2 regions of the Aquincola sp. J276 genome follow, and region 2 is predicted to be linked to the other one. Evidence: riboswitches for the same ligand, from Rfam matches in the RefSeq annotation. Region 2 holds a riboswitch; the other holds the start of a gene.

Region 1 (15,998 bases), 230 kb from region 2:
TCGGCCAGCTGGTCGTCGCCGATCTTGCCGACGTTGAAGTACGTGGCCTGCGGATGCGCCAGGTAGAAGCCGCTGACGCTGGCCGCCGGCTTCATCGCCAGGCTCTCGGTCAGCTCCATGCCGACGTCGGCCGCGTCCAGCACGCGGAACATGTCGCGCTTGGGCAGGTGGTCGGGGCAGGCCGGGTAGCCCGGCGCGGGGCGGATGCCGCGGTACTTCTCGGCGATCAGCTCCTCGTTGCTCAGCGCCTCGTCGGCCGCATAGCCCCAGAAGTCGGTGCGCACCCGCTGGTGCAGCCGCTCGGCGAAGGCCTCGGCAAAGCGGTCGGCCAGCGCCTTGAGCATGATGGCCGAGTAGTCGTCGTGGTCGTCGAGGAACTGCTTCTCCTTCTTCTCCACGCCCTGCGCGCTCACCGCGAACAGGCCGACGTAGTCCGGCTTCGTGCCCTTGGGCGCCACGTAGTCGGCCAGGCAGCGGTTGGGCCGCTTCACGCCGTCGACCACCGGCCGCACGCTCTGCATGCGCAGCCCGCGCCAGGTCATCAGCACCTCGGTGCGCGATTCGTCGGCGTAGATCTCGATGTCGTCGTCGTTCACCGTGTTGGCCGGATACAGGCCGATCACGCCATGGCACTGCAGCCAGCGGCCCTCGATCAGCCGCTGCAGCATGCGCTTGCCGTCGCTGAACACCCGCGTGGCCGAGTCGCCCACCACCTCGTCGCGCAGGATCTCGGGGAAGCGGCCGGCCAGGTCCCAGGTCTGGAAGAAGGGCGTCCAGTCGATGCAGGCGGCCAGCTCGGCCAGGTCGTAGTTGCGGAACACGCGGCGGCCGATGAAGCGCGGCTTGACCGGCGTGAAGCCGGCCCAGTCCACCGGCGTCTTGTTGGCGCGCGCCTCGGCCAGCGTCACCAGCGGCGTGGCCTTCTTGTTGGCGTGCTGCTCGCGCACCTTGGCGTAGTCGGCGGTGATGTCGTCGATGAACTTGGCGGCGCGCTCGTCCGACAGCAGCTCCGAGCACACGCCCACGCTGCGCGAGGCATCGGGCACGTACACCACCGGGCCTTCGTAGTGCGGCGCGATCTTCACCGCGGTGTGCACGCGGCTGGTGGTGGCGCCGCCGATCAGCAGCGGCACCTTCTTGCTGCGGAAGAAGTCGTCGCGCTGCATCTCGGCGGCCACGTACTGCATCTCCTCCAGGCTGGGCGTGATGAGGCCGGACAGGCCGATGATGTCGGCGCCCTCCTCGCGGGCCTTCGCCAGGATCTCCTGGCAAGGCACCATCACGCCCATGTTCACCACCTCGTAGTTGTTGCACTGGAGCACCACGGTGACGATGTTCTTGCCGATGTCATGCACGTCGCCCTTGACGGTGGCGATGACGATCTTGCCCTTGGGCTTGGCGTCGCCGCCCGCTTCCACCAGCAGGCGCTTTTCTTCCTCGATGTAGGGCAGCAGGTGGGCCACGGCCTGCTTCATCACCCGCGCGCTCTTGACCACCTGCGGCAGGAACATCTTGCCGGCGCCGAACAGGTCGCCCACCACGTTCATGCCGGCCATCAGCGGGCCTTCGATCACGTGCAGCGGCCGGCCGCCGTCGGCGCGGATCTGCTGCCACACCTCCTCGGTGTCGTCGACGATGAACTCGGTGATGCCGTGCACCAGCGCATGCGACAGCCGCTCGGCCACCGGCAGCGTGCGCCAGGCCAGGCGGGCGGAGTCGTCCTTGGCCGCGCCCTTGGCCGATTCGGCGATCTCCACCAGCCGCTCGCCCGCATCGGGCCGGCGGTTCAGCACCACGTCTTCCACGCGCTCTCGCAGCACCGGCTCCAGGTCGTCGTACACGCCCACCATGCCGGCGTTGACGATGCCCATGTCCATGCCCGCCTGGATGGCGTGGTACAGGAACACGGTGTGGATGGCCTCGCGCACCGGGTCGTTGCCGCGGAAGCTGAAGCTCACGTTGCTGACGCCGCCCGACACCTTCGCGCCCGGCAGGTTCTGCTTGATCCAGCGGGTGGCGTTGATGAAGTCGACCGCGTAGTTGTCGTGTTCCTCGATGCCGGTGGCGATGGCGAAGATGTTGGGGTCGAAGATGATGTCCTCGGGCGGGAAGCCCACCTCGTCCACCAGCATGCGGTAGGCGCGCTCGCAGATCTCGATCTTCCGCTGGTAGGTGTCGGCCTGGCCCTTCTCGTCGAAGGCCATCACCACCGCGGCCGCGCCGTAGCGGCGCACCAGGTTGGCCTGCCGCTTGAACTCCGTCTCGCCTTCCTTCAACGAGATGCTGTTGACGATGCCCTTGCCCTGGATGCACTGCAGCCCGGCCTCGATCACCGACCACTTGGACGAATCGACCATGATCGGCACCCGTGCGATCTCGGGCTCGCTGGCGATCAGGTGCAGGAAGCGCACCATCGCCGCCTGCGAATCGAGCATCGCCTCGTCCATGTTCACGTCGATCACCTGGGCGCCGTTTTCCACCTGCTGGCGGGCCACGGCCAGGGCGTCCTCGAACTGCCCGTTGAGGATCATGCGGGCGAAGGCCTTGGAGCCCGTGACGTTGGTGCGCTCGCCGATGTTCACGAACAACGAGCCTGCGCCGATGGTCACGGGCTCGAGGCCGGCCAGGCGCAGCGGGGCGGGTTGGGGGCGGTGGGGCAGGCTAGCGTCGGACATGGCGGAATCCAGGAATCCGGCACGGCGAGTCGGCTGCGGCCCACCCGCAACGTCGTCCGTGCCGGGTGAGCGTGGTTGCACACGGCGGAAGGGCCGGTGTCCGAGCCTGGCAGCCGGTGTGGCCGTCGCAACGCTCCTCGGACAGGGGCGCGATTTTAGCGACCCGGCCTGCCCCGCCTGCACAATGGTCCAAGCACATGAACTTCAGCAGGAGATGACGCGATGCAGTGGTGGAATCGATCAACCCCGGTCGGTATGGCGCTGCTGGCAGCCGCCGTGCTGGCAGGCTGCGGCACCCGGGTGCCGCTGGACCAGCCCACGCCCCGCATGACGGTGCCGCCGCCGCCGCTGCCCGAGCCCCCGCCGCCCCTGCCCTTGCCCCCGCGGCCACGCCGATGCCGGTGGCGCCTTCGGCCGAGGCCGCGCTGCCGCCGGCCCCGCCGGCATCGGAAGCCGCACCGCCTTCCACCACCACCCAGACGCAGCCGGGCGTGCCGCTGCTGCCGCCCGAAAACGGGCCGCTGATGACCGAACAGCGCTGGCTGCAGCAGTGGTTCGAGGGCACGCCGGTGGTGATCGCGCCGCAGGGCGACGGCACGCTGCTGGTGGAAGTGCCGGCCGAGTTCTGCTTCGACGTGGGCGCCTCGGCCGTCAAGCCGCCGCTGGCCGCGGTGCTCACCCGCGTGCGCAGCAGCCTGGAGCGCCAGCCCAGCCTGCAGATGCGCATCGAGGCGCCGGCCGAATCGGGCGGCCCCGGCTCGCTGGCGCGTGAGCGCAGCACCCGCGTGCGCGAGCACTTCTACAGCGCCGCCATCTCGCCCACCCGCATCACCGAGGCCGATGGCCTGCCCGGCGCGCCGGTGCGGCTGGTGATCAACGGCGGCACCGGCGGCTGACGGCGCGGTTCACCGCCCGCAACACCGCTTACATGGCGCAGCGCGTCCGGGCCCGCGGGCCGCGCTGCAATCGGGCGATGACCACGATGTTCACGCACTCCCCTCGCCCCATGTCCCGCCGCACCGCGGCTGCCGCCTGCGTGGCCGCCGCGCTGCTGGCGTCCGGCTGCGCCACCGGTCCGCAAGGTGGCAGCGCCGGCAGCACGCCTGCCGGCAGCGAGGCCGACCGCCGAGCCGCCGCACCGGCGGCCCTGATGGCCGAGCAGCAATGGCTGCAGCAATGGTTCAGCGGCACGCCGGTGGCGATTGCGCAGGAGCGCAGCGGCGCGCTGCGGGTGGACGTGCCGGATGCCTTTGCCTTCGATGCCGGCCAGGCGGCCGTCAAACCGGCGCTGGCCGCGGTGCTGGACCGGGTGGCGGAAAGCATGCGCCGGCGCGACCTGCTGGTGCTGACGGTGGCGCCTCCCGCGGGGGCGAGGCCGGGCTGGGACGGCGCCGGGTGGAGTCGATGACGCGCCACCTGACCGGCCGCGGCGTGGACGCCGGCCGCATCGCGCCCGCGGCGGCCGATGGGCCGGTGGTCGGCCTGCGGCTGCGCGTCAATCCGGCCGCCGGCGCCTGAGCCCGGCCGGCCGGCCGATGCGGATCAGGCGGCTTCGGCCGCCTCGGCTTGCACCAGGCCGCTGAACAGCGGATCGCGCCGGCTGCGCGGCCGGTAGGCCGACACCCGCTGCGCGATGGCGGCGATGTGGTCGGGCGTGGTGCCGCAGCAGCCGCCCACGATGTTCAGGAAGCCGCTCCTTGCGAACTCTTCCATCAACCCGCCGGTGACGTCGGGCGTCTCGTCGAAGCCGGTGTCGCTCATCGGATTGGGCAGGCCGGCGTTCGGGTAGCAGGAGATGGCGGTGTCCGGCGCCGCCTTGCCCAGTTCCTCGATGTAGGGGCGCATCAGCGCCGCGCCCAGCGCGCAGTTCAGGCCCACCGCCAGCGGCTTGGCATGCCGCACCGAGTGCCAGAAGGCCGTGACCGTCTGGCCCGACAGGATGCGGCCGGAGGCGTCGGTGACGGTGCCGCTGATGATCACCGGCAGCCGCTCGCCGGTGGCTTCCATCAGCTCGTCCAGCGCGAAGATCGCCGCCTTGGCGTTCAGCGTGTCGAAGATGGTCTCGACCAGGAACAGGTCGCAGCCGCCGTCCAGCAGGCCCTGGGCCTGCTCGTAGTAGGCCGCGCGCAGGGCTTCGAAGGTGACGTTGCGCGCCGCCGGGTCGTTGACGTCGGGGCTGATGCTGGCGGTGCGCGGCGTGGGGCCCAGCGCGCCGGCCACGAAGCGCGGCTTGTCGGGCGTGCTGGCCGCGTCGCAGGCTTCGCGAGCGATGCGGGCGGCGGCCACGTTCATCTCGTACGCCAGGTCCTGCAGGCCGTAGTCCTCCTGCGCGATGGAAGTGGCGCCGAAGGTGTTGGTCTCGATCAGGTCGGCCCCGGCCGCCAGGTACTGGTCGTGGATCTCGCGGATCACGTCGGGCCGCGTCAGCACCAGCAGGTCGTTGTTGCCCTTCAGGTCCTTCGGATGGTCCTTCAGTCGCTCGCCGCGGAAGTCGGCTTCCGTCAGCTTGTACCGCTGGATCATCGTGCCCATGGCACCGTCGATGACGACGATGCGTTGCTTCAGCAGCTCGGGCAGTTCGGCGGCGCGGGTGTAGTTCATGCGCCCGATTCTAGGGACGGCGCTTCATCCACGGCGACGTAGGCGGAATCGCCGAAGGTGAGCGACTCGGGCCGGCCCACGCCGTCGGCCCACAGCGCCATCAGGTGCGGCAGCATCGGCTTGGCGAACAGGAAGCCCTGCAGCTCGTCGCAGCCCAGCGCATGCAGAACGTCGCGCTGGCCCGGGGTTTCCACGCCTTCGGCCACCACGTTCAGGCCCAGCGCATGGGCCAGTCGCACCACCGCTTCCACGATGGCGCGGGCATCGGCGCTGGTCTCCAGGTCGCGCACGAAGGCGCGGTCGATCTTGAGCTGCCGCGCCTGCAGCCTGCGCAGGTAGGACAGGCTGGAATAACCCGTGCCGAAGTCGTCGATCGACATCTGCACGCCGATGCAGGCCAGGCGCTCGAAGGTGCGCAGGGTGCTCTCGGCGTCTTCCATCGCCACCGACTCGGTGATCTCGAAGGTGAGCAGCGTGGCATCGATGCGGTGCTCGTCGATGGCACGCTGTACCCGATCCACCAGGTCGTCCTGCCGCAGCTGATAGACCGACAGGTTGATGGCCACGCGCACACGCAGGCCTTCGTCCAGCCACTGGCGCACCTGGCGGCAGGCGCGCTCGATCACCCAGTCGCCCAGCGCGCCGATGAGGCCGAAGCGCTCGGCCACCGGGATGAACACCGCCGGGCTCACCAGCCCGCGCCGCGGATGGCGCCAGCGTGCCAGCGCCTCGGCACCGGTGATCACGCTGCCGTCGCCCGACACCTTGGGCTGGTAGTGCAGCTCCAGCTCGCCGCGCTCCAGCGCCAGGCGCAGGTCGCGCTGCAGCTCCACCTGCTCGCGCACATGGGCGTCCATGTGCGGCTCGAAGAAGGCATAGCCGCGGCCACCGGCGCGCTTGGCGGCGTACATCGCGGCATCGGCATTGGCCATGAGCTTGCCGCGTTCGCCACCGCTGCCATGCACCGCGATGCCCACCGAGCACGACAGCGCCACCTCGCGTTCCTGCACCGTCACCGGCCGCGACAGCGCGTCGATGATGCGCTGCGCCGCCTGGGCCACCGCGGCCTCGTTGCGCACGCCCTGCAGCAGCAGCACGAACTCGTCGCCCCCCACGCGGGCCACGGTGTCGCTGGCGCGGGCCTCGGCGGCCAGGCGCTGCGCCATCTCGCGCAGCACCAGGTCGCCGAAGGCATGGCCGAAGGAATCGTTGATCGGCTTGAAGCCGTCGAGGTCGACGAACAGCACCGCCAGCGTGCTGCCGTCGCGGCCGGTGCGCTGCACAGCCTGCGCCACGCGGTCGTCGAACAGCAGGCGGTTGGGCAGGCCGGTGAGCGCGTCGCGGAAGGCCAGCTGGTGCAGCTCGTCGTTGGCCGCCTGCAGCGATTGCGCCAGCAGCTGTGCCCGGCCCTGCAGCCGCGCATCCAGCAAGGAAGTGAACAGCGTCAGCAGCAGCAGCGTCACCGCGGCCACCGACACCAGCATGCCCAGGCTGTCGCCGCGCAGGCCGTTGGCGCTCAGGCATACCGAGCCCTCGGCGAAGGACGCGGCGGCCATGCCGGTGTAGTGCATGCCGCAGATGGCCGCGCCCATCACCAGGGCGGCCAGCGTCTGGCCGGCGCGCGCGGCCGAGCCGCTCAGCCGGCGCAGCCAGAAGAAGATGAGCAGCGCCGCGGCCGAGGCAGCCACCGCCACCGCGGCGGAAGCGGCCACCGTGGGCCAGTGCCACTGGATGCCCGGCGCCATCTGCAGCGCCGACATGCCGGTGTAGTGCATGGCGCAGATGCCCAGCCCGATGGCCAGCGCGCCGCCGGCCAGGGTGGACCAGCGCAGTTCCGCCCGCGAGGCGATGCCCAGCGCCATGGCCGACGAAGCCACCGCGGCAACCCAGGACAGCAGCGTGCGGCCCACTTCGTAGCCGATCTCGATCGGCATCTGCACCGCCAGCATGCCCACGAAGTGCATGGACCAGATGCCGCAGCCCATGGCCAGCGATCCGCCGATCCACCAGCTGGCCGCCATCAACCGGTCTTCGGCGCGCACGCGGTGGGCCAGGTTCAGCGCCACGAAGGACGCCAGGGTGGCGATCAGGTAGGACAGCGCGACGACGAGCGGGTCGTAGCGCAGGGCCATCGATGTAACTTCCATGCGGGGTACTGTGGCTGGTCGAGTGGAGCCGCCACCCGTGACCTTCCGTTGTCGGCCATTGCTGCCGACGCTTGAGCTATCGGGCCGCTACCGCACGAAGCCCATGCCGCGGCGCTGGCGCACCAGCGGCTTGGCGCGGTGCTCGCCTTCCAGCTGGGCCAGGAAGCCGTCGGCATCGAACACGTCGCCCAGCACCTCGGCCTGGCGCTGCACCGCGGCGAAGTCGCCGGGCGTAAGCTGGTCCAGCTGCAGCAGCCGCTGCCGGTGCTCCGGCTGCAGCGCCGCCTCCTCGCCGCCCAGCGCCTCGGCCGCGAACATGCGCAGCCGCTGCGCCGGCGTCAGCGGGTTGAAGCGGATCTTGAAGGTGAAGCGGCGCAGCGCGGCTTCGTCCAGCTCGTCGAACAGGTTGGTGGTGCAGATGAAGATCTCGGCGAAACGCTCCATGCACTGCAGCATCTCGTTGACCTCGGTCACCTCGTAGGTGCGCTCGGCGCGCTGGCGGCTGCGCAGGAAGCTGTCGGCCTCGTCCAGCAGCAGCACCGCGCCCTCGGCGGTGGCTTCCTCGAACATGCGGGCCATGTTCTGCTCGGTCTCGCCGACGAACTTGCTCACCAGGTCGCTGGCCTGGCGCACCATCAGCGGCCGCTGCAGCGATTGGGCGATGTGCTCGGCCAGCGCCGTCTTGCCGGTGCCCGGCGCACCGTGGAAGCACAGCGTGCCGTGGCCGCGGCGGCCGAGCGATTCGATGATGCGCGGCAGCTCGAAGCGGGTTTCCACGTTCAGCAGCGACAGGTCGTACTGCGTGACCACCGGCCGCGCCGGCCGCTGGCTGCCGCTCTGGCCCAGCGCCTTGTCGGCATTGCCCAGCTGGCGCTCGATCAGGCTCTCGATGGCCGCGCCGTCCGCATCGGGCGCCTGCGCCAGCCGCGCGAAGCGCACCGCGGTGCGGATCTGCGCCGGCGTGAGGCCGCGGCGCTCGGCCAGCCGCGCCGCGAAGCCCGCGCGCACCGGCACCTCGGCCAGCGCGCGGGTGACCAGCGCCTCGCGCGCGCCGGGCGGCGGCGACTTCAGCTCCAGGTGGTACTGGAAGCGGCGGCGGAAGGCGGGGTCGATCTGCTCGATGCGGTTGGTGACCCAGATCACCGGCACCGGATTGGTCTCGAGGATCTGGTTGACCCAGGCCTTGCCGCTGACGCTGCCGCTGGGCGCGTCGCTGCTGTCCAGCCGGGCCATCAGCTGCGCGGTGTCGGTGGACAGCGGCGGGAACACGTCCTCCACCTCGTCGAACAGCAAGGCCACCTGCGGGCTGGTCTTGAGGAACACCTGGCTGATCTGCAGCGAGCGGTAGCGGTCGCGGCCCGACAGCGAGTTGCCGTCGCGGTCGGCGTACTCCACCTCGTACAGCGTGAGGCCGGCCGACTGCGCGGCCACCTTGGCCAGCTCCGTCTTGCCGGTGCCGGGCGGGCCGTACAGCAGCACGTTGACGCCGGGCGCCTTGCGCTGCACCGCATTGCGCAGCAGGCCGGCCAGCACGGCCAGGTCGTCGCCGACGAACTGGAAGTCGGCCGGCTGCAGCTCGCTGGCATGCGCCGGGCGGGTGAACACGGCCATCAGGTCGTTGGGGCCGGGGTACTCGCGCATCAGCACCGGCGGCAGCTGGTCGCTGACCTTCATCAGGTCGGCCAGGTCGGTGATGTTGTGCTCGGAGATGAGGTTCTCCACCATGCCGATGCGCTCGAGCCGCGATCCGGCGCGCAGGGCCTCGGCCACGTCGCGCTGGTCCACGCCGGCCACGTCGGCAATGGCGGCATAGGCCTCCTGCGCGCTGGACACCTTGAACTCCACCAGCAGGCCGCGCAGGTCGCGCTGGTAGCGGGCCAGCGTGCCGTACAGCAGCAGCGCGCGCTCGGCCGCATTGAGCTGCAGCAGGCCGGCCAGCGCGTCGATGTTCTTCTCGACGAGGGTCAGCTCCTTCTTCAGGCTGCGCTCCAGCCACTGCGAGGTGGCAGCCAGCACCGTCAGCAAGTCCTTCGGCGCGTCCTTGATGTATTCGTCGATGTAGAAGAAGACCGTGCCTTCCTCATACGGCCCGCGCCAGTGGCCGTGGCGCTGCAGGAAGGCGTCGTCGCCCAGGGCCTCGTGGCCACGCCAGTGCTCGTTGTTCTGGCAGCGCTGGGCGAGGAAGGCGCGCAGCCGGCGCAGGACCGGCTCGGGCCAGGCCAGGTGGCGGCCGGTAAGCGACAGCAGGCTGTTCCAGTCGCGCCGCAGGTTGAAGCGGCCCGCGTTGCGCATCGTGAGCGCCAGCACGAAGCGCGAGCACATGCGGTCCATCACGGGCGCATCGCGCAGGTCGGGCGACAGGTGGAGCGGGACGTCGGCGGTGGGATTCACGGCACGCAGCGGGGTTGTGCGCTGCATGTTCGCCCAGCCGCCGGGCCTGGGCAAGCCCTGCCGGTGGCAGGGCCTTGGCGGGGCGGATCAGTGCAGCACGACGGGGTGCTGGGCCAGCTGGGTGAAGCGGGCGATGTAGTCGTCCAGCTCGTCCTCCGACGGGCTGGTCTGGATGAGCGCTTCCACGCCCTCCTTGAAGCTTTCCGCCATCGCACCTTCCAGGAAGATTTCCTTGCGGGCGAACTTGTCGACGATTTCGTAGCCGCCACGAGTGAGCGGTGCGTCCTGTGCCGGGCTGGCCTGGGCCGGCGTGGCGTCGGTAGGCAGGTCGAACTGCACCACCGCAAAACTGTCCGAGTTGTAGAGCATCAACATGGAGTTCTCTCCTTGCAGGCCAGTTGGCGCCGTGATCGCAAGTTTCAAGCCATGCACGGCATTCATGACCGCTGCGGAGCAATCGGGCGGCCCGGGCCGCGGGCGCCCGGTTCAGTCGGCCAGCCTCAGCTCCAACGCGTCGTCGTTGCCGGCCGTGGACAGGCGGGCCAGCACGGGGCGGTGTTCACGGGCCGGGTCCAGCCAGACCTCCACGTGCGTGTCGTAGGCCTTGCGCGGCTCGCGCACCAGCTTCAAGGCCAGGGTGTCCCGGCCGCCGCCGCCCGGTACGTTCTCGAGCCCGACCACGCTGAACTGCCACAGGTCGGCGTCGCCCCGCGCGCCGGAGACGAAGAACGACAGCCGCGAGCCCACGCCGAAGCGCTTGGGCGATGCGTTGAGCACGCCCCCGAGCTGCAGCATCCAGCTCAGGCGGTCCTGCGCGCCGGTCGGCAAGTCGTACTGCACCGACGGGCCGGAATAGGTGATCTTGCCCGCGCCGCGCTGGAAGTTGGCGGCCTGCGCATCGCGGCCGCGGCGGCGCACGAGGAAGCGCTCGGGTGCCACGCCGGCACGGTCGATGGCGCCGGTGCTGGTCCAGTCCAGCACGTTGAAGCCGGCCACGCTGCCGTCCAGCCGCGCTTCGTAGCGCCGGCCGTCGGCCGATGGCGCCCAGCGCAGGGTGCCGGTGCCGCCGAGCATGCCGCGCTGCAGCCGGTAGCGCGCGCTGAAAGCGGCGGCCAGCCGGGTGGGGTAGACGGGCACTTCCACCGTTTCCGCCCGCGCGGCGGCGGGGGCCACGGCGGTGGCGGCGGCGGCCATCACCAGGGGCAGGTCGGCGGGCTCGGGGGCGGCGGGGTCGGGGCCGGGGTCAGTCTGTGCCACCGTCGGTTCGGGCGCGGGCAGTTCGGCATGCGTGTCGGCGGCCGGGGCTTCCTCGGGCGCGGGCGGGTCGTCCTCCACCGGGGCCCGGGCCGCGTCTTCGGCCGGCTGGCCGGGCGCGGGCGCCGGCTGGGGCATGGCCTGCAGCGCCGCGGTGGGCCGGGGCGTCTTGCCGGCCTGGGCCGCCGGCATGGGCGGGGTGGCGGGTTGCGGGGCGGCGGCGGCCGGCTGCGCTGGCACGTCCACCGCCGCCAGCGTGCGCACGGTGAAGGCACCGGGGCGGCCCGGCAGCTCGCCATCGGCCTGTGTGGCCAGCCCCAGGTGCTGCAGCCCCACGCCAGGGCCAGCACGATGGCGGCGGCCACGCCGCCCAGCACCAGCCGGCGGCGCCAACGGCCGGGCGCGGGGGAGCCATCACAATCGCTTTCATGAAACTCGCTACGTACAAGGATGGATCGCGGGACGGCCAGCTGGTGGTGGTGTCGCGCGACCTGGCCACCGCCCATTTTGCGACCGGCACCGCCACCCGCCTGCAGCAGGTGCTGGACGACTGGAACTTCCTCAGCCCGCAGCTGGAAGACCTGTACCAGACCCTGAACCACGGCAAGGCCCGGCATGCGTTCGCCTTCGAGCCGCAGAAATGCATGGCGCCGCTGCCGCGCGCCTGCCAGTGGGCCGACGGTTCAGCCTACCTCAACCATGTGGAGCTGGTGCGTCGCGCCCGCAAAGCGGAAGTGCCCGAGAGTTTCTACAGCGACCCACTGATGTACCAGGGCGGCAGTGACGACTTCCTGGGCCCGTGCGACGAAGCGGTGTTCGGGGACGAGGCCTGGGGCATCGACTTCGAGGCCGAGCTGGCGGTGGTCACCGGCGACATCCCCATGGGCTGCGCCCCCGACCGTGCGCTGGAAGGCATCCGCCTGCTGATGCTGGTCAACGACTGGAGCCTGCGCAACCTCGTGCCCGCCGAGCTGGCCAAGGGCTTCGGCTTCTTCCAGAGCAAGCCGGCCACCGCCTTCAGCCCCGTTGCGGTGACACCCGACGAACTGGGCGACGCCTGGAAAGGTGGCCGCCTGCACCTGACGCTGCACAGCGCCTGGAACGGCCGCACCGTGGGCCTGACCGAGGCCGGGCCGGAGATGACCTTCCACTTCGGCCAGCTCATCGCCCACATGGCCAGGACACGCCGCGTGCGTGCCGGCAGCATCGTGGGCAGCGGAACCGTGAGCAACCAGGACTGGTCCCATGGCTATGCCTGCATTGCCGAAAAACGCGCCATCGAGACCATCGAAAGCGGTGAGCCCAAGACCGGCTTCATGCGCGACGGCGACACCATCCGCATCGAGATGAAGGGCAGCGACGGCCAGAGCGTGTTCGGCGCCATCGAGCAGCGCGTGGTGGTGGAGGCCGCCCGCTGAGCGCGGGCCGCGGCATGGGCGAGCTGTCCCGCACCTTCAAGCTGGCGACGCTGTGGCTGCTGATCGGCGCGGCCGTGTTCCTGGGCGTGCAGTGGTGGCAGGCGCAGCAGCGGCAGACCCGCTTCAGCGCCGAAGGCGGCGTGGTGGAGCTGCGCCGCGCACCCGACGGGCATTTCCACTGGCCGGGCCAGGTCAACGGCGTGGCGGTGGACTTCCTGGTGGACACCGGCGCCACCAGCACTGCGCTGCCCCAGTGGCTGGCCGACCGCGCGGGCCTGACGGTGGAAGGCAGCATCACCTCCAGCACCGCGAACGGCACGGTGCGCGGCGGCCTGGCGCGGGCCGACGTGGCGCTGCAGGGCGGCATCCGCGCCGAGCGCCTGCGGGTGACGGTGCTGCCCGCGCTGGAGGCGCCGCTGCTGGGCATGGACGTGCTGTCGCGCATGCACTTCAGCCAGCGCGGCGGCGTGCTGCGCTTCGAGCCGGCCGGCCCCTGACCTTCGATGCGCCTTCCGGAGACCGCATGACCTTCGCCCCAACCGTTCGCCGGACCCTTCGCCAGCGCCTGGCTGCGCTGCTGCTGTGCGGCCTGGCGGGCCTCGTCGCCCCCGGCGCACGGGCCGCCGACACGCCGGCCGCGCCGCCGGTCGATTGCCCGCCGGTGGCCACCGCGCCCACCGAGGCGCAGATGCGCAGCGCCGTCGCCCAGGCGCGCGACCGCGGCCTGCTCTGGCGCATCGAGCGCGACGGCCAGGCCAGCCACCTCTACGGCACGGTGCACATCGGCAAGCTGGCCTGGACGGTGCCCGGGCCCCGCGTGCGACAGGCGCTGATGGCCGCCGACACGCTGGCGCTGGAGCTGGACTTCACCGACCCCGCGATGGCGCGCAAGCTGGCCGCGATGGTGGCCGCGCCGGACGGCGGCCACGGCGTGCCGCTGCCGCCGGCGCTGCAGGCGCGGCTGGCCCGCCTGGTCGAAGCCGCCTGCCTGCCGCCGGACAGCCTGCAGGGCCAGCATCCGGTGATGCAGGCGCTGTCGCTCACCCTGATGTCCGCCCGCCGCGAGGGCCTGGACCCGGCCTTCGCCCAGGAGTTCTCGCTCGCCGGCTTCATGCGGGCGCTGCAGCGCAACGTGGTGTCGCTGGAAACGCCGGAGCTGCAGATGGCGGCCCTGGTGCCCGCCGACCCCGCGCAATCGCTGCGCATGGTGCAGCAGATGGTGGAGCAGCTGGAGGCGCAGCGCGCCCAGGCCCTGCTGCTGCGCCTGGCCGACGTGTGGGAGCGCGGCGACCTGGCGCAGATCGAGCGCTACGAGGCCTGGTGCGATTGCGTGGAGACCGAAGACGATCGCCAGCAGATGCAGCGGCTGAACGATGCGCGCAACCCGGGCCTGGCCGACCGCATCGAGGCGCTGCACCGCGAAGGCCGCCAGCTTTTCGTCGCGGTGGGCGCGCTGCACATGACCGGCCCGCAGGCGCTGCCGCGGCTGCTGGCCCAGCGCGGCTTCCGCGTGGAGCGCGTGCCGCTGCGCTGACCCACAATCGGCTGCAGCAGTCCACCGAACCCCCACCAGGAGACTCACCATGGCCGACAGCGCCTCCCCCTTCAAATCCCTCGTGCCCGGCTTCGACTTTCTGCAGAACCTGGTCAAGGGCGCCGGCACCGCGATGCCCTCGATCGGCCAGTGGGTGGCGCCCACGCTGGACCCTGCCGAACTCACCAAGCGCATCGACGAGCTGAAGACGGTGCAGTTCTGGCTGGAGCAGAACGCACGCATGCTGGCCGCCACCATCCAGGCGCTGGAGGTGCAGCGCATGACGCTGTCCACGCTGAAGACGATGAACGTGCAGGTGCAGGACCTGCAGGAGGCAATGAAGATCAAGATGCCCGAGCCCGCGGCCGCCCCGGCGCCCGCCAAGGCGGCGGCACCGGCCGAGCCCGCGGCCACCGACGAGCCCGCGGCCGCGCCCGCGCCGGCCGGCGTGGTGGACCCGATGCAGTGGTGGGGCGCGCTGACCAAGCAGTTCACCGAGCTGGCCACCGAGGCCATCAAGGAAGGCAGCGCCCAGGCCGCGCAGGTGGCGCAGATGGCCAAGCTCAAGCCCGGGCCGGTGGCCGCGGCACCGGACGAGGCCGCGGCCGATGCACCCGCGGCCGCGCCGGCCCGCAAGGCGCGGCCGGCCGCCAAGACCGCGGCGCGCAAGCGCGGCACCGGCAGCTGAGGCCGCCACCGGAGGCCGGCTGGCGCGGCGGGTGCACACTGGGCCCATGATCCCGTTCATCCACGCCCACGCCACCCATCCCGACTGGCGCATGGCCCTGGCCCTCGTGGCCGCCCAGGTCGATGCGCAACGGGCCGCCCAGGCCCGAGCCACCGAGGCCGCCGGCCGGCCCTTCACGCTGGGCTTCGTCTATTTCAGCGACCACTACACCGCGCACGCCGACGCCCTGCTGGACGACCTGCGCAGCCGCTGGCCGGGCGTGCAGTGGGTGGGCTCGGTGGGCGTGGGCGTGGCCGCCAGCGGCGTGGAATACATCGACGAGCCGGCGCTGGCGCTGATGCTGGCCGCGCTGCCGCCCGAGACCTTCCAGGTGTTCTCCGGCGCCCGGCCGCTGGGCAGCACCGAGCCTTTCGCCGCGCTGGTGCATGCCGACCCCGGCACGCCCGAGCTGGCGGAGCTGATCGGCGAGCTGAGCGGGCGCACCGCTTCCGGCTACCTGTTCGGCGGCCTGGCCGCCGGCCGCCAGGGTGCGGTGCACCTGGCCGACGCGGTGTGCCGCGGCGGCCTCTCGGGCGTGGGCTTCACGCAGGCCGTGCCGCTGCTGTCGCGCGTCACCCAGGGTTGCCAGCCGGTCGGCCCGGTGCGGCGCGTGACGGCCGCGCAGCGCAACGTGGTCACCGCACTCGATGGCGAGCCCGCGCTGGACTGCCTGCTGGCCGACCTGGGCGTGGCGCTGGACGACCCGCATGCGGCGCTGCCCAAGCTGCGCGCCACGCTGGTGGGCCTGTCGGACGGCCGCAGCGACGTCCTCACCCGGCCCGGCCAGTTCGGCACCGACACCCGCGTGCGCCACCTGGTGGGCCTGGACCCGGCCGCCCGCGGCATCGCCGTGGCCGACGTGGTGGAGCCCGGCATGCAGCTGGCCTTCTGCGCACGCGACGTGCAGGCCGCCCGGCGCGACCTGGTGCGCATCTGCAGCGAGATCCGCGAGGAGCTCGAGCCCGATGCCGGCAGCTCCACCGGCCCTGGCGATCCGCTGCAGCGGGTGGCCGGTGCGCTGTACATCAGCTGCGCCGGCCGCGGCGGGCCGCACTTCGGCGCACCGTCGGCCGAGATGCAGATCCTGCAGCATGCGCTGGGCGACGTGCCGCTGATCGGCTTCTTCGCCGGCGGCGAGATCGCGCACCACCACCTCTACGGCTACACCGGCGTGCTCACGGTGTTCCTGGAGCCCGCGGCGGCCTCCTAACCAGCGTGCGCCTGCACCGCCGCCACCGGCTCCGGCCGCAC
Region 2 (14,440 bases):
CATCGGCCTGGCGGCCGTTGATCCACACCTTGTTGAGCTGCACGTCGACCACGTCGCCCTCTTCCAGGTAGACGATCTGGTCGGTGACGCCGGCCAGCGCCATCGCGTCCGAGGCGAGGAAGTTCTCGCCCTCGCCGCGGCCCAGCACCAGCGGCGAGCCCTCGCGCGCGCCGACCACCCGGTGCGGCTCGTCGCGGCAGAACACCGCGATGGCGTAGGCGCCGCGCAGCCGCTTGACGGCCTGCTGCACCGCCTCGAACAGGTCGCCGTCGTACAGGTGGTTGACCAGGTGCGCGATGACCTCGGTGTCGGTCTGGCTGGTGAACTCGAAGCCCTTGGCCGTCAGCTCGTCGCGCAGCTCGTCGTGGTTTTCGATGATGCCGTTATGTACCAGCGCAATGCGGTTGCCCGAGATGTGTGGATGCGCGTTGTGCACCGCCGGCGCCCCATGGGTGGCCCAGCGGGTGTGGGCGATGCCGGTGCCGCCGCTGATGGCGTCCTGCGTCACCTGCGCTTCCAACTCGGCCACGCGGGCGGTGCTGCGGGCGCGGCGCAGCTGGCCGTCCTGGTGCACCGCCAGGCCGCAGGAGTCGTAGCCGCGGTATTCCAGCCGCCGCAGGCCTTCGACGAGGATGGGGACGATGTTGCGGGTGCTGACGGCGCCGACGATGCCACACATGGTTCAAGCCCTCTTGGGATCACGATGGACGGAATGCTAGGCGTCACAGCATGAAATTTTCTTGCGAAATTGGCGCTTGAGTGACGACCAGAATTACGTCACGGCCAGCATGGTGATTTGGTGCAAAACAGGCTTTCAATCGAAACAATCTCTCATGCCCTCACTCGACGACATTGATCGCCGCCTGCTCGCGTTGCTTCAAACCGACGCTTCACGTACCAACCAGGACTTGGCCGCAGCAGCGCATGTGTCGCCCGCCACCTGCCTGCGCCGCGTCAAGCGTTTGGTGGACGAGGGCTACATCGAACGCCGGGTGGCGCTGCTGTCGGCCGAGCGGCTGGGGCCGCAGCTCACTGCGGTGGTGGAAGTGACGCTGGACCGCCAGGGCGCGGAGCACCTGGCGGCCTTCCAGCAAAGGGCGGTGGCCGACGACGGCGTTCAGCAGTGCTACCGCACCTCCGCGGGCCCCGACTTCGTGCTGATCGTCGGCGTGGCCGACATGGCGGCCTACAACCAGCTGGTGGAGCGCCTCTTCACCCAGGACGCCAACGTGCGCAACGTGAAGAGCTACTTCAGCGTGGAGCGCGCCAAGTTCTCCACCACGATCAGCTTTTGACGATCACCAGGCCCTTGAGGTATTCGCCCTCGGGGAATTCGATGGTGGTCGGGTGGTCGCACGCGCCCGACAGGCGGTCCAGCAGGATGCCGTTGACGCCCGCGTCCATGCCGGCGCCGGCCACGATCTTGTGGAACAGGTCGGCGCTGATGCCGCCCGAGCACGAGAAGGTGAACAGCAGGCCGCCCGGCTCCAGCAGCTCCAGCGCCAGCCGGTTGATGTCCTTGTAGGCGCGGGCGGCGCGGTCGGCGGCGGCGGCCGTCGGCGCGAACTTCGGCGGGTCGAGCACGATGGCGTCGAAGCGGTGGCCGGCGGCCTTATGCTCGCGCAGGTACTTGTTGACGTCGGCATCGACGAAGGCGCACTGGCTGTCGTCCAGGCCGTTGAGCCGCACGTTGGCGCGCGCCATCTCCAGCGCCGGGCCGGACGAATCCACGCTGGTGACCTGGGTGGCGCCGCCTTTCAGGCCAGCGACGGTGAAGCCGCCGGTGTAGCAATAGCAGTTGAGTACCCGCTGCGCGCCGAAGTGCGCCACCAGCTCGGCAAAGCGCGCGCGGTTGTCGCGCTGGTCGAGGTAGAAGCCGGTCTTGTGGCCCAGCGCCACGTCCAGCTGCAGCCGCCAGTCGTGCTCGTGGATCACCAGGCTGCTGTTGTCGTCGGCCTCGCCGGCGGGCGTGCGGCGCAGCCAGCCGCTGGCATGCGGCAGGCCTTCCAGCTCGCGCACGCTGGCGTCGGAGCGCTCGTAGAGCCGGCTGCAGCCGGTGATCTGCAGCAGCAGCTCGGCGATCACCGGCTTCCAGCGTTCGGCGCCGGTGGCCAGGAACTGCGCGCTCAGCGTGTTGCCGTACTGGTCGACCACCAGGCCAGGCAGGCCATCGGCCTCGCCGTGTACCAGGCGGCGGCCGTCGCTGGCGATGGGCAGGCAGTCGCGCAGCGCGATGGCGGTGCGCAGGCGGCGCTCGAAGAAGGCGCGGTCGATGCGCTCATGCTCGTCGAAGCTCCAGGCCCGCAGGCGGATCGTGGATTCGGGGCTGTAGGCGGCCCACGCGAGGAACTTGCCTTCGTCGGACTCCACGCGCACCGTCTCGCCCGCATCGGCCTTGCCGCTGACGACGCTGCCGGCAAACACCCAGGGATGGCGCCGCAGCAGCGAGCGCTCGCGGCCTTCGCGCAGCTTGATCTTTTTCATGCGGCGATTGTCGCCGCCGCCGTCAGCCGCGCGGCGTGGCGGGCGTGGCCTGCTGGCTTACCGGCACCGTCGCGGCGGGGGCGGCCTGCTGGTTCTTCACCGTGACGGTGGGCGCGGCCACCGGCGCGGCGGCGGACTGGGGTGCCTCCACCGCGCGGTACAGCCCGGTGAGCGCAATGCCCAGCACCAGGGTACCCACCGCGGCAACGGCACAGGAGATGGGATCGGTCTTGGAGTTCACGTCTTGCTTGTCCTGCACTGCTTCAGGCCGGCAGTGTCGGCGCAGGGGCTGTGCGTTGGCATCGCCCAAAAGAGCCACCCTGGGCGGATCAGCCGCTTCGCTTGCGGGCCCGGGGATGGGCGGCATCGTAGACCTGGGCCAGATGCTGGAAATCGAGCCGCGTGTAAACCTGTGTGGTGGCGATGCTGGCGTGCCCCAGCAGCTCCTGCACCGCGCGCAGGTCGCCGCTGGACTGCAGCAGGTGCGAGGCGAAGCTGTGCCGCAGCATGTGCGGATGCACATGCACCGGCAGTCCGGCCTGCAGCGCGATGGCCTTCAACCGCGAGCGCACCTGGCTGGCGGTGATGCGGGTGCCGCGGCGGCTCACCAGCAGCGCCGGCTCGTCGGGCTTGGCCAGCGTGCCGCGCAGCGCCAGCCAGGCCGCCAGCGCGGTGCGCGCGGCGCCGCCCACCGGCACGCTGCGCCGCTTGCTGCCCTTGCCCAGCACATGGGCAGTGGCCTCGTCGGCCGGCTCGGCGTCGATCCAGCCGGCGGCCTGCGGGCTGCCGCGCACGTCCAGCGCCACCAGCTCGCCCACACGCAGGCCACAGCCGTACAGCAGCTCCACGATGCAATGGTCCCGCGCGCGCAGCGCGGGGTCGGCGTCGGTGGGCTGGTGGTCGGCCAGCGCCACCGCATGGTCCACCGACAAGGCCTTGGGCAGCGGCCGGCCGGCCTTGGGCGCCCGCACGCCTACCACCGGGTTGTGCGTCACGCGGCCGTTGTCGCCCCACCAGCGGTACAGGCCGCGCCAGGCGGCCAGCACGATGGCGATGCTGCGTGGCGCCAGGCCCTGGCCGTGCAGCTGCGCGGCCCAGCGGCGCACATGGTGGCTCTGCACCTGCAGCAGCTCGATCGGATGGGCCTGCGCGGCGCGCACCAGCCGGCGCAGCGCCTCGGTGTAGAGAACCAGCGTGCGCGGCGCCAGGCGCCGCTCCACTTCCAGGTGCTGCAGCCAGGCCCGCAGGTCGTCGGGCAGCGGCTCGGGCTGCGCCGCGGGCTGGGTCATCCTTGGGGCAGCAGGCGCGCCAGCGCGCCGCCGGCCAGTTCGCTGATGCGGATGAGGAACTCGGTGCCCATGTCGGCGCTGTAGCGCGTGGGGTCGGGCGAGCCCAGCACCACCAGGCCGAAGGCCACGTCGCCGCGGCGCAGCGGCACCAGGGCGATCGACATCACCGTGCCGGGGTCGTCCAGCCAGCGCACCGGCTCGAAGCCGGAATTCACGCCGCAGTAGGGCAGCGTCAGGCTGTTGGCGAAGCTGCGGGCGTCGTCGCTCACGCCCTGCGCGAAGGGGAGGTCCGCATAGCGCTCGTCCACGCCCCACACGCGCACGCCGGCCTGCGGAATCAGGAACTGGTGCTTGAGCTGGGACACCAGCACCGCGGGCAGCTCGGCCGGATCGGCGGTGTCCATCAGCGCGCGCGTCCAGCGGTGCAGGCGGTCGGCAATGGCCACGTTGTCCTGGCCGTTGCGGATCATCTCGACGATCTTGTGTTCCAGGCCCTTGATGCGGTCGCGCAGCATTTCCATCTGCCGCTCCTGCAGCGAGACGGCCCGCTGGCCGTGCGGGCTGGTGAGCTGGATGCTGGCCAGCAGCTCGGCGTTGCGCTCGAAGAAGCCGGGCGTGTTGGCCAGGTAGTTGGCGATGTCGGTCTCGGTGATGCCCGACGTGCCCAATGGATTGCTCACAGTTCGATTTCCCCTTCGAAAACAGTCTCGGCCGGGCCGGTCATCAGCACCGGATGGCCGGGGCCGGCCCATTCGATGGTGAGGGTGCCACCCCGGGCTTCCACGTCCACGCGGCCGTCGAGCCAGCCCAGCAGGATGCCCGAGACCACGGCGGCGCAGGCGCCGGTGCCGCAGGCCAGCGTCTCGCCGGCGCCGCGCTCGTACACGCGCAGCCGGATGCGGCCGCGGTCCACCACCTGCATGAAGCCGGCGTTCACCCGCTGCGGAAACCGCAGGTGGTGCTCGATCAGCGGACCTTGCGTGAGCACCGGCGCGCTGTCGACGTTGGCCACGCGCTGCACCGCATGCGGGTTGCCCATGGACACCATGTGCAGCTCCACCGGATGGCCCTGCACCTCCACCGGCCACAGCAGGCCGTGGCCTTCGGCGCGCGGCGTGAGGCCGGTGGAATCGAAGGGCACTTCCAGCAGGTCGAACACCGGCTCGCCCATGTCGACCGTGACGCGGCCGTCGTCCTGCAAATGCAGCTCGATCACGCGGTTCATCGTCTCCACGCGCACGCTGCGGCGGTCGGTCAGGCCGTGCTCGTGCACGTAGCGCACGAAGCAGCGCGCGCCGTTGCCGCAGTGCTCCACCTCGTCGCCGGTGTTGTTGAAGATGCGGTAGCGGAAATCGATGCCCGGCGTGCCGCTGCGCTCCACCACCAGGATCTGGTCGGCACCCACGCCGAAGCGGCGGTCGCCGAGCGCGCGCGCCTGTTCGGGCTGCAGGTCGACGGGCGCGGCGGTGCCGTCGAGCACGACGAAGTCGTTGCCCGCGCCCTGCATCTTGGTGAACTTCAGTCGCATCGGTCGATTATCGGTACAGCTTCGGCTCGCCCTCGGGCCGGGTCTTGAAGCGCTTGTGCACCCACAGGTACTGCGCCGGATTGCGCCGCACTTCCTGCTCGATCCAGCGGTTCATGCGGGCCACGTCGGCCACCGGGTCGTCGGTCGGGAAGTCGGTCCAAGGCGGCAGGAAGCGCACGCGGTAGCCCTGGCCGCCGGGCAGCATCTCGGCCACCACCGGCTGCACCACCATGTCCAGCGCCCGCGCCAGCTTGGAAGGCGCCAGCAGCGTGGCCGCCGGCACGCCGAAGAACGGCACGAAGGCGGCCTCGCGGCGGCCGAAGTCCATGTCCGGCAGGTTGAAGAACATGAAGCCGCGCTGGCGGATGGCGCGCATCAGCGGCAGCAGGCCTTCCTTGCGCGAGAAGATGTCGCCCTGGCCGAAGCGCACCCGGCCGCGGCGCATGGCGGCGTCGAACACCGCGTTGCTCTGCGCCTGGTAGATGGAGCCCACCAGCCGGCTCTGGAACAGCTGGGTGGCCGAGCCCGCCACGTCCAGCCCCATGAAGTGCGGCACCAGCCACATCACCGGGCGGCCCGCGGTCTCGGCCAGCTTCACGTCGCCTTCCACATGGATGAGCCGGCGCAGCCGCTGTGGCGAGGCCCACCACAGCAGGCCGCGCTCCAGCAGGCTGCGGCCCAGCCAGCGGAAGTGCTCGCGCACCAGCGCATCCTGCTCGGCCGCGCTCTTCTCGGGAAAGCACAGCGCCACGTTGCGGCGCGCGATTCGGCGGCGCGAGCCGGCCAGCGCATGCAGCAGGCGGCCGGTCTGGGCGCCGATGAAGGCCTGCAGGCCCAGCGGCAGCAGGTGCAGCAGCCACAGCAAGGCCAGCGTCAAGCGGGCGGAGAGATGGCTCATGTGGGCAGCGAGTCGCGTGGCGTGCGGTAGCGGTGGTAGCCCCAGAGGTACTGCGACGGGGATTGGCGGATCAGGCGTTCCATTTCTCGGTTGACGAAGGCGGCGCAGGCGAGCTGCAGCGCCTCATCGTCCGCGGCCTGGGCGGGCATGGGCTCGGCAGGCGCGCTCACATGCAGCACCCAGCCCTGCGCGCCGGGCAGGCGCTCGGCCCACATCAGCAGCAGCGTGGCACCGGTCTGCAGCAGCAGCCGGGTGGCCAGCGTCATGGTGTAGGCGGGCTTGCCGAAGAACGGCGCCCACACGCCCATGCCTTCGGGCGGTACCTGGTCGGGCAGCAGGCCGATGGTGTCGCCCTTGCGCAGCGCCCGCATCATCTGCCGCACGCCGGCCAGCGAGGCCGGCGCGGTGGCCAGGCCGGGGCGGGCGCGCGCGGTTTCCTCCAGCTCGCGCAGCCAGGGCTGGCGGGCCGGGCGGTACAGCGCAGTCATCGGCCGGCGCGCGCCGAAGCGCTCGGCATAGGCCTGGGCGCACACCTCGAAGCTGCCCATGTGCGGCGTCAGCAGCACCAGGCCGCGGGCGGCCTGCAGCGCCTCGTCGATCAGCTCGGCGCCCTGCCAGCGGCACCAGCGCTCGATGGGCTGCGCAGCCGGGCCCAGCCACAGCCAGGGCAGCTCGGCCGCCAGCCGGCCGGCCTGGCCGATGGCGGCACGCTGCTGCGCGCGGGTGAGGCCGGCCAGATCGGCGTTCTCGCGGCAGCGCCGCCGGTAGGAGGACGAGCCCGCCCAGGCCAGCCAGCCCAGCAAGGAGCCCGCCCCGTGGAGAAGGCGCAAGGGCCGCCTCGATATCCAGCGAATGAAAGAAAGCATGGTTCCTATAATTGGCGCATCGCCGAGTTACTGAACAACTTGCGGGGCGATGCGCCAGGGCCGAAACAGCCCGGGCGCCGGGTTCCAGGCTTTCAGGCCGGGGCTCAACAAATGCTGCTAAAGCGTTCGCCGCTCTCCAGAGTTTCCTGGCCGGCAACGCGCAGGAACCAACCAACTCACGGAGTTTAAGCAAGTGGCGAACGACTTTCTCTTCACCTCGGAGTCCGTCTCCGAGGGCCATCCCGACAAGGTGGCCGACCAGATTTCCGATGCGATCCTGGACGCGATCTTCACCCAGGACCCGCGCAGCCGCGTGGCCGCCGAGACCCTGACCAACACCGGCCTGGTGGTGCTGGCGGGCGAGATCACCACCAACGCGCACGTGGACTACATCCAGGTGGCGCGCGACACCATCAAGCGCATCGGCTACGACAACACCGAGTACGGCATCGACTACAAGGGCTGCGCGGTGCTGGTGGCCTACGACAAGCAGAGCAACGACATCGCCCAGGGCGTGGACCATGCCAGCGACGACCACCTGAACACCGGCGCCGGCGACCAGGGCCTGATGTTCGGCTACGCCTGCGACGAGACGCCCGAGCTGATGCCCGCGCCGATCTATTACGCCCACCGGCTGGTGGAGCGCCAGGCCCAGCTGCGCAAGGACGGCCGCCTGCCCTTCCTGCGCCCCGACGCCAAGAGCCAGGTGACGATGCGCTACGTCGACGGCAAGCCGCACAGCATCGACACCGTCGTGCTGAGCACCCAGCACAGCCCCGACCAGAGCGAGACGCAGAGCAAGATGAAGGCGTCGTTCACCGAGGCGGTGATCGAGGAGATCATCAAGCCGGTGCTGCCCAAGGAGTGGCTGCAGGACACCAAGTACCTGATCAATCCGACCGGCCGCTTCGTCATCGGCGGCCCGCAGGGCGACTGCGGCCTGACCGGCCGCAAGATCATCGTCGACACCTACGGCGGCGCCTGCCCGCACGGCGGTGGCGCCTTCTCGGGCAAGGACCCGACCAAGGTGGACCGCTCGGCCGCCTATGCCGCGCGCTACGTGGCCAAGAACATCGTGGCCGCCGGCCTGGCGCGCCAGTGCCAGATCCAGGTGGCCTACGCCATCGGCGTGGCCCGCCCGATGAACGTGACCGTCTACACCGAAGGCACCGGCGTCATCCCCGACGACCAGATCGCCGCGCTGGTGCAGGAGCACTTCGACCTGCGGCCCAAGGGCATCATCCAGATGCTGGACCTGCTGCGGCCGATCTACACCAAGACGGCGGCCTACGGCCACTTCGGCCGCGAGGAGCCCGAGTTCACCTGGGAGCGCACGGACAAGGCCGCTGCCCTGCGCGCAGCGGCAGGTCGATAGCCCTTCGGCGCTGCCGCGCCTGACCCCGCCAGAATCGACGGCACCGCTCACCCCGGTGCCGTTTTTCATGGCGCCCCCCGTCGCCCATGGCCACCAAGCCCGTCACCCTCGACCACCTGCGGCGCCACGCCGTTGCCCGCACGCTGTTCACGCCCACGACGCTGCCCGCGGCCATCCGGCAGCTGGGCTTCGTGCAGGCCGATCCGATCCGCGCGCCTGCCCGCGCGCAGGACCTGACGCTGCGCCACCGCGTGCGCGACTACCGCGCCGGCGACCTGGAACGGCGCTACCCGCGCCTGCCCATCGAGGAAGACGCGCTGGTGAACTACGGCTTCCTGCCGCGCGAGCACCTGGCGCTGATGCATCCGCGCACCGCCAGGCGAGTGTGGGACGGCACGCAGCAGCGGCGCGCCGCCAGCGTGCTGGCCTTCATCCGCGAGCACGGCCCCAGCCATCCGCGCGAGGTGCAGGCCGCCTTCGAGCATGGCCGCACCACCAATGCCTGGGGCGGGCAGTCCAACGAGATCACCCACCTGCTGGACGGCATGCACTACCGCGGCCTGCTGCGCGTGGCGCGGCGCGATGCCGGCGTGCGGGTGTATGCGGTCGCGGCCCATGCCGACGATGGCCGCTCGCCCGCCGAACGCGCGGCGGCGCTGCTGGCCCTGGTGCTGGACAAGTACGCACCGCTGCCGGCGCGCACGCTCGGGCAGCTCGTCAGCCACCTGGGCTACGGCGCGCCGCAGCTGGGGGCCGAGCTGCGCGCCGCGCTGGCCCATGCCCGCGCGAGCCTGCCCAGCGCCACTGTCGACGGCGTGAAGTGGCTGTGGCCCGACGGCGAGCGACCGCAAAGCGCCCGCCATGAGCCGGCCGACCAGGTGCGGCTGCTGGCGCCCTTCGACCCCATCGTCTGGGACCGATTGCGCTTCGAGCTGCTGTGGGGCTGGGCCTACCGCTTCGAGGCCTACACCCCGGCGCCGCGGCGCCAATGGGGCTACTACGCGCTGCCGCTGCTGTGGCGCGACCGGGTGATCGGCTGGGCCAATGTGTCGGTGCGGCAGGGGGTGCTGGTGCCTTCGTTCGGCTATGTGGAGAGCGCACCAAAAGACAGCGGATTCGCCGCCGCGCTGGACGAAGAACTGCAGCGCATGCACCACTTTCTGGCACGCGAGGCGCAGACCTGATCGCGCGCGGCGGCTTCCTACAAAGCAGGAACCTGCGCGCCGATGGGCCGCCAGCCGGCCCGGCGTTGCAATGCGTTGCCGCGCCGGCCCGTCGTCGACGCGCCCTCCCGCTCTTTCGCGTCACCGCTCCACCATCATGACCACCGCCACCAGGAAACGACCCGCGCCCTCCCACATCGAAGTCGCGGAACCGGCCAAGCCCAGGCGCCAGCGCGCCACCGGCCCGGGTGCCGCGCCGCCGCCCTCGCGCCGGTTCAAGATCGACTGCACGCTGGGCTACCAGCTGCAGCAGCCCACCAGCTTCCTGTTCCAGATCCATGCGCAGCACGGGCGCGACCAGCAGGTGCTGGCCGAGGCGCTGACGCTGGATCCGATGATCGACAGCCATGTGTACCCCGATCCGCTGGAGCACCACCGCTTCCTGCGGCTGCAGGCGCCGGCCGGCAACTTCACGGTGCACTATGCGGCCACGGTGCAGGTGGCGCCTCGGGTATGGAACACCAGCGCGCCCGAGGTGCCGGTGAACGAGCTGCCCGACTGCGTGCTCCACCACCTGATGGCCACCCGCTACTGCGAAAGCGACCTGCTGGGCAATGCGGCCTTCAAGATGTTCGGCCAGCATCCGCCGGGCTACCAGCGCGTGCAGGCGATCTCCGACTGGATCCACGACAACATCGACTACAGGCCCGGCTCCTCCACCGCCACCACCACGGCGGCCGACGTCTTCCGCAGCCGGGCGGGCGTGTGCCGCGACTTCGCGCACCTGGGCGTCACCTTCTGCCGCGCGCTGAACATCCCGGCGCGGCTGGTGGTGGGCTACGCCAAGTTCGAGGAGCCGCCGCCCGACTTCCACGCGGTGTTCGAGGCCTACCTCGGCGGCGAGTGGATGATGTTCGACCCGACGCGCATGTCGCCGGTGGAGGACCTGGTGCGCATCGCCGCCGGCCGCGACGCCAAGGACGTGGCGTTCTCGACCATCTTCGGCCCGGTTCAGATGCTGAACATGGCGCCGCTCATCGAAGAGGATCGGGCACCCGGCGCCGGCTGACGCCGTCGCACCCTCCAACATCCTGCGTCAGCCGAGCGGGCGCTGTTTCAGCGCCAGGCCTGCACCCAGGGCGAGCGCAGCGGCGGAGAGCACGAAGCCGCGCGCCAGGCCGCCCGGGCCGTCCGCCACCCAGCCGGTGATGCTGGGCCCGACGATCTGCCCGGCCGCGAATACGATGGTGAAGGCGCTGATGCCCGCCGGCCAGGCCGCCGGCGGCAGGTTGTGGCGCACGAAGGCGGTGGTGGCCGCCACCACCGACAGGAACACCGCCCCGAACAGCGCGCCTGAGGCGAACACCGCCACCGGATGCGCGCTGACCACCGGCAGCAGCGTGGCCGCCGCCAGCAGCCCATTGAGCAGCGCCAGCGGCTGGCCGCCGCGCCAGCGCTGCAGCAGCCCGGCCCACAGCCACGACGAGGCCACCACGCCCAGCCCCAGCAGCACGTAGAAGGCCACGATCAGCCGCGGCGCCAGCCCCTGCTCGCGCAGCAGCGTGACCACGAAGGTCATGTAGCCGATGTAGCCCAGCCCGAACATGAGGTAGCCAGCCAGCAGCCAGCCGAATGCGGCCCAGCGCACCCGCTGCCCCCCACCCGCCGCCGATGGATGCGCCGCCAGCGTGCCGGTGGTGGCGGCGGTGATGGCGGTGCACAGCGCGGCCAGGGCGCCCAGCGCCAGCCAGGCGTGCTGCCACGCATGCGCCGCCGCGCCGCCCGCCAGCGGCGGCACCACCAGCGCGGACAGCACGATGCCCAGGCCGGTGCCGCCGTAGTACAGCCCCAGCACCAGGCCGGGCCGCGTGGCGCGCTGCGCCAGCCGTGCGGCCAGCAAGCCGCCTGCGACGAACGTGGCGGCGCTGGCCAGCCCGGTCAGGAAGCGCAGCATGAACAGCAGGCCGTCGCCCGCCACCAACCCATGCAGTGCCAGCGCCAGCGCGGCGCCCGCGCCGCCGGCCAGAAGCACATGCCGCGCGTCCCAGCGCGCCAGCGCGCGCGGCAGCAGCAGCGCGCCGGCCAGGTAGCCGGCGGCGTTCACCGTGTTCATCGCGCCGGCGGTGAAGTAGCTCCACCCCAGGTCGGCCCGCATCGGCGGCAGCAGCAGCGCGTAGGAGAAGCGCGCCAGGCCGAGCGACACCGCCGCCGCCAGGGCCAGCGAGATGGCGATGCCCAGCCGCGCCGGCTGCGGCGCATCGGCGGCCGGCGCCGGGCTTGGCCGCGCGGTGCTCACCCGCGCCGGCCCTGCAGCAGCCGCTCCGCCACCTCGGCGAAGCCGGCGCCGCGCTCGCCAGCCGTGAGATACGCCGGCCAGGTGTGCAGCTCGGCCGCGAAGCGCAGCAGGTTGGCCACGCCCACGCTGAGCGCGAAGCGGCCGAACATGGCCTGGTCGTTGGTGGAGTCGCCCACGTAGATCCAGCGGTCCGCTTCGGGCGCCAGCGCGCGGCCGAACAGCGTGCGCAGCATCCACTGCGCACCGCTCCACTTGTCGTGCGCGCCGTACCAGCCATTGATGTGGATGGAGCTGACGCTGCAGTGCATGCCTTCGGCGTGCATCACCCGCACCACCTCGGCGATGGCCTCGGGCGGCAGGTGGCTGAACTCGCTGTGGTCCACGGCGATGTCGGTCACGCGGCCGGCGCTGTCGCGGGCCAACGTGGCGCCGGGCACCTCGCGCAACACGCGGGCGGCGGCGGCCTGCAGCCGCGGCGTGTTGGCGGCGCGGGTGGCCTCGTCCTGCGCGTAGACGGTGTGCCAGCCCTGGTCCTGGCGGATCAGCGCCACCGCGCCGTTCTCGGCGGCCACCGCGCGCAGCGGCCAGGTGGCGGCCAACTCGCGGCTCCAGCCCAGCGGCCTGCCGGTGATGGCGATGACGGGCATGCCGGCCGCGTCCAGCGCCTGCAGCGCGGCCAGCGCGGGCGGGTCGATGGCGCCCCCCTCGGTCAAGGTGTCGTCGATGTCGGTGAACACGCCCAGCACACCGGCCAGCGCGTCGGCCGGCGCGGCCGACCAGGGAAGTGAACTGCTTGCAACAGGCATCCGTGCAGTCTTGCACAGGCTGCCCGCGGCCAGCCTCCGTGCAAGCCCACCGGCCTTCGATCGCCTGCAGGAATTCCGCGGCTGATTACAATCCCCGCTTCCGAGGAGCGTTGCAAGGCACATCCAGTGCCCCAGGCTCGGACCCCGCCGCGGCAGGCCTGCCGCCCGCGGATTGCAACAGCGCTCACCCGCACGTGTCGTGTCCAGGGTGAGCCGGTTCCCACGCCTCCCTTGACCGCGATTCGGCGGGCCCGTTGACCTGGAGCCCCCAATGAACGCCGTTCTCAAGCCCACCCAAGACTTCGCCATCGCCGATCCGTCGCTTGCTGCCTGGGGCCGCAAGGAAATCCGGATCGCCGAGACCGAGATGCCCGGCCTGATGGCCATCCGCGAAGAATTCGCGAAGAGCCAGCCGCTGAAGGGCGCGCGCATCACCGGCTCGCTGCACATGACCATCCAGACCGCCGTGCTGGTGGAGACGCTGCAGGCCCTGGGCGCCCAGGTGCGCTGGGCCTCGTGCAACATCTTCTCGACCCAGGACCATGCCGCTGCCGCGCTGGTGGACACCGGCACGCCGGTGTTCGCGTACAAGGGCGAGTCGCTGAAGGACTACTGGGACTACACCCACCGCATCTTCGAGTTCGGCGCCAAGGGCACCGAGGGCGAAGGCCCGAACATGATCCTGGACGACGGCGGCGATGCCACGCTGCTGATGCACCTGGGCCAGAAGGCCGAGAAGGACCTGTCGGTGATCGCCAACCCGACGAGCGAGGAAGAGCGCGAGCTGTTCGCCGCCATCAAGGCCAAGATCGCCGAGGACGGCAGCTGGTACACCCGCAAGAGCGCGCAGATCATCGGCGTGACTGAAGAGACGACCACCGGCGTGCACCGCCTGAAGGAGATGAGCGCCAAGGGCACGCTGCTGTTCCGCGCCATCAACGTCAACGACTCGGTCACCAAGAGCAAGTTCGACAACCTGTACGGCTGCCGTGAATCGCTGGTGGACGGCATCAAGCGCGCGACCGACGTGATGATCGCCGGCAAGGTGGCCTGCGTGGCCGGCTACGGCGACGTGGGCAAGGGCTCGGCCCAGGCCCTGCGCGCGCTGAGCGCCCAGGTGTGGGTGACCGAGATCGACCCCATCAACGCGCTGCAGGCCGCGATGGAGGGCTACAAGGTGGTGACGATGGAATACGCCGCCGACAAGGCCGACATCTTCGTGACGACCACGGGCAACAAGGACGTCATCCGCCATGAGCACATGGCCGCGATGAAGGACCAGGCCATCGTCTGCAACATCGGCCACTTCGACAACGAGATCGACGTGGCGTCGCTCGAGCAGTACGAGTGGGAAGAGATCAAGCCGCAGGTCGACCACGTGATCTTCCCGGACGGCAAGCGGATCATCCTGCTGGCCAAGGGCCGCCTGGTGAACCTGGGCTGCGGCACCGGCCACCCCAGCTTCGTGATGAGCTCGTCCTTCGCCAACCAGACGATCGCGCAGATCGAGCTGTTCACCCGCCCCGACGCCTACCAGTCGGGCCAGGTCTACGTGCTGCCCAAGCACCTGGACGAGAAGGTGGCGCGGCTGCACCTGAAGAAGGTGGGCGCGATGCTGACGGAGCTGACGGACGAACAGGCGGCCTACATCGGCGTGAGCAAGCAGGGCCCGTACAAGCCGGACACCTACCGGTACTGATCGGCCCCTGACCTGCACGGCGTTCCGGAATGGCGT

Evidence for each region. A riboswitch is a leader RNA that binds a small molecule or an ion and turns the genes downstream of it on or off. The one in region 2 is predicted to bind S-adenosylhomocysteine.
Region 1: linked by a shared signal. The riboswitch ahead of metH (methionine synthase) and the one ahead of ahcY (adenosylhomocysteinase) in region 2 are both predicted to bind S-adenosylhomocysteine.

What each region holds. Positions count from the first base shown of each region.
Region 1 covers NZ_JAJONC010000001.1:3,001,596-3,017,593, reverse strand. The annotation lists gene metH (methionine synthase) at 1-2,675, opposite strand, end outside; S-adenosyl-L-homocysteine riboswitch at 2,736-2,820, opposite strand; gene LRS14_RS13860 (hypothetical protein) at 3,071-3,571, shown strand; gene LRS14_RS13855 (hypothetical protein) at 3,682-4,083, shown strand; gene LRS14_RS13850 (homocysteine S-methyltransferase family protein) at 4,218-5,276, opposite strand; gene LRS14_RS13845 (bifunctional diguanylate cyclase/phosphodiesterase) at 5,273-7,423, opposite strand; gene LRS14_RS13840 (ATP-binding protein) at 7,511-9,841, opposite strand; gene LRS14_RS13835 (DUF3567 domain-containing protein) at 9,902-10,189, opposite strand; gene LRS14_RS13830 (DUF3108 domain-containing protein) at 10,301-11,404, opposite strand; gene LRS14_RS13825 (fumarylacetoacetate hydrolase family protein) at 11,497-12,486, shown strand; gene LRS14_RS13820 (TIGR02281 family clan AA aspartic protease) at 12,501-12,983, shown strand; gene LRS14_RS13815 (TraB/GumN family protein) at 13,010-14,020, shown strand; gene LRS14_RS13810 (PhaM family polyhydroxyalkanoate granule multifunctional regulatory protein) at 14,070-14,708, shown strand; gene LRS14_RS13805 (FIST N-terminal domain-containing protein) at 14,755-15,957, shown strand; gene LRS14_RS13800 (DMT family transporter) at 15,954-15,998, opposite strand, start outside.
Region 2 covers NZ_JAJONC010000001.1:3,228,163-3,242,602, reverse strand. The annotation lists gene glmS (glutamine--fructose-6-phosphate transaminase (isomerizing)) at 1-679, opposite strand, end outside; gene LRS14_RS15035 (Lrp/AsnC family transcriptional regulator) at 834-1,295, shown strand; gene LRS14_RS15030 (class I SAM-dependent rRNA methyltransferase) at 1,285-2,484, opposite strand; gene LRS14_RS15025 (hypothetical protein) at 2,507-2,725, opposite strand; gene LRS14_RS15020 (tyrosine recombinase XerC) at 2,814-3,773, opposite strand; gene LRS14_RS15015 (DUF484 family protein) at 3,770-4,441, opposite strand; gene dapF (diaminopimelate epimerase) at 4,450-5,301, opposite strand; gene LRS14_RS15005 (lysophospholipid acyltransferase family protein) at 5,309-6,199, opposite strand; gene LRS14_RS15000 (lysophospholipid acyltransferase family protein) at 6,196-7,065, opposite strand; gene metK (methionine adenosyltransferase) at 7,259-8,440, shown strand; gene LRS14_RS14990 (DNA glycosylase AlkZ-like family protein) at 8,527-9,624, shown strand; gene LRS14_RS14985 (transglutaminase family protein) at 9,761-10,672, shown strand; gene LRS14_RS14980 (YbfB/YjiJ family MFS transporter) at 10,700-11,899, opposite strand; gene LRS14_RS14975 (HAD-IIB family hydrolase) at 11,896-12,705, opposite strand; S-adenosyl-L-homocysteine riboswitch at 12,802-12,898, shown strand; gene ahcY (adenosylhomocysteinase) at 12,977-14,404, shown strand.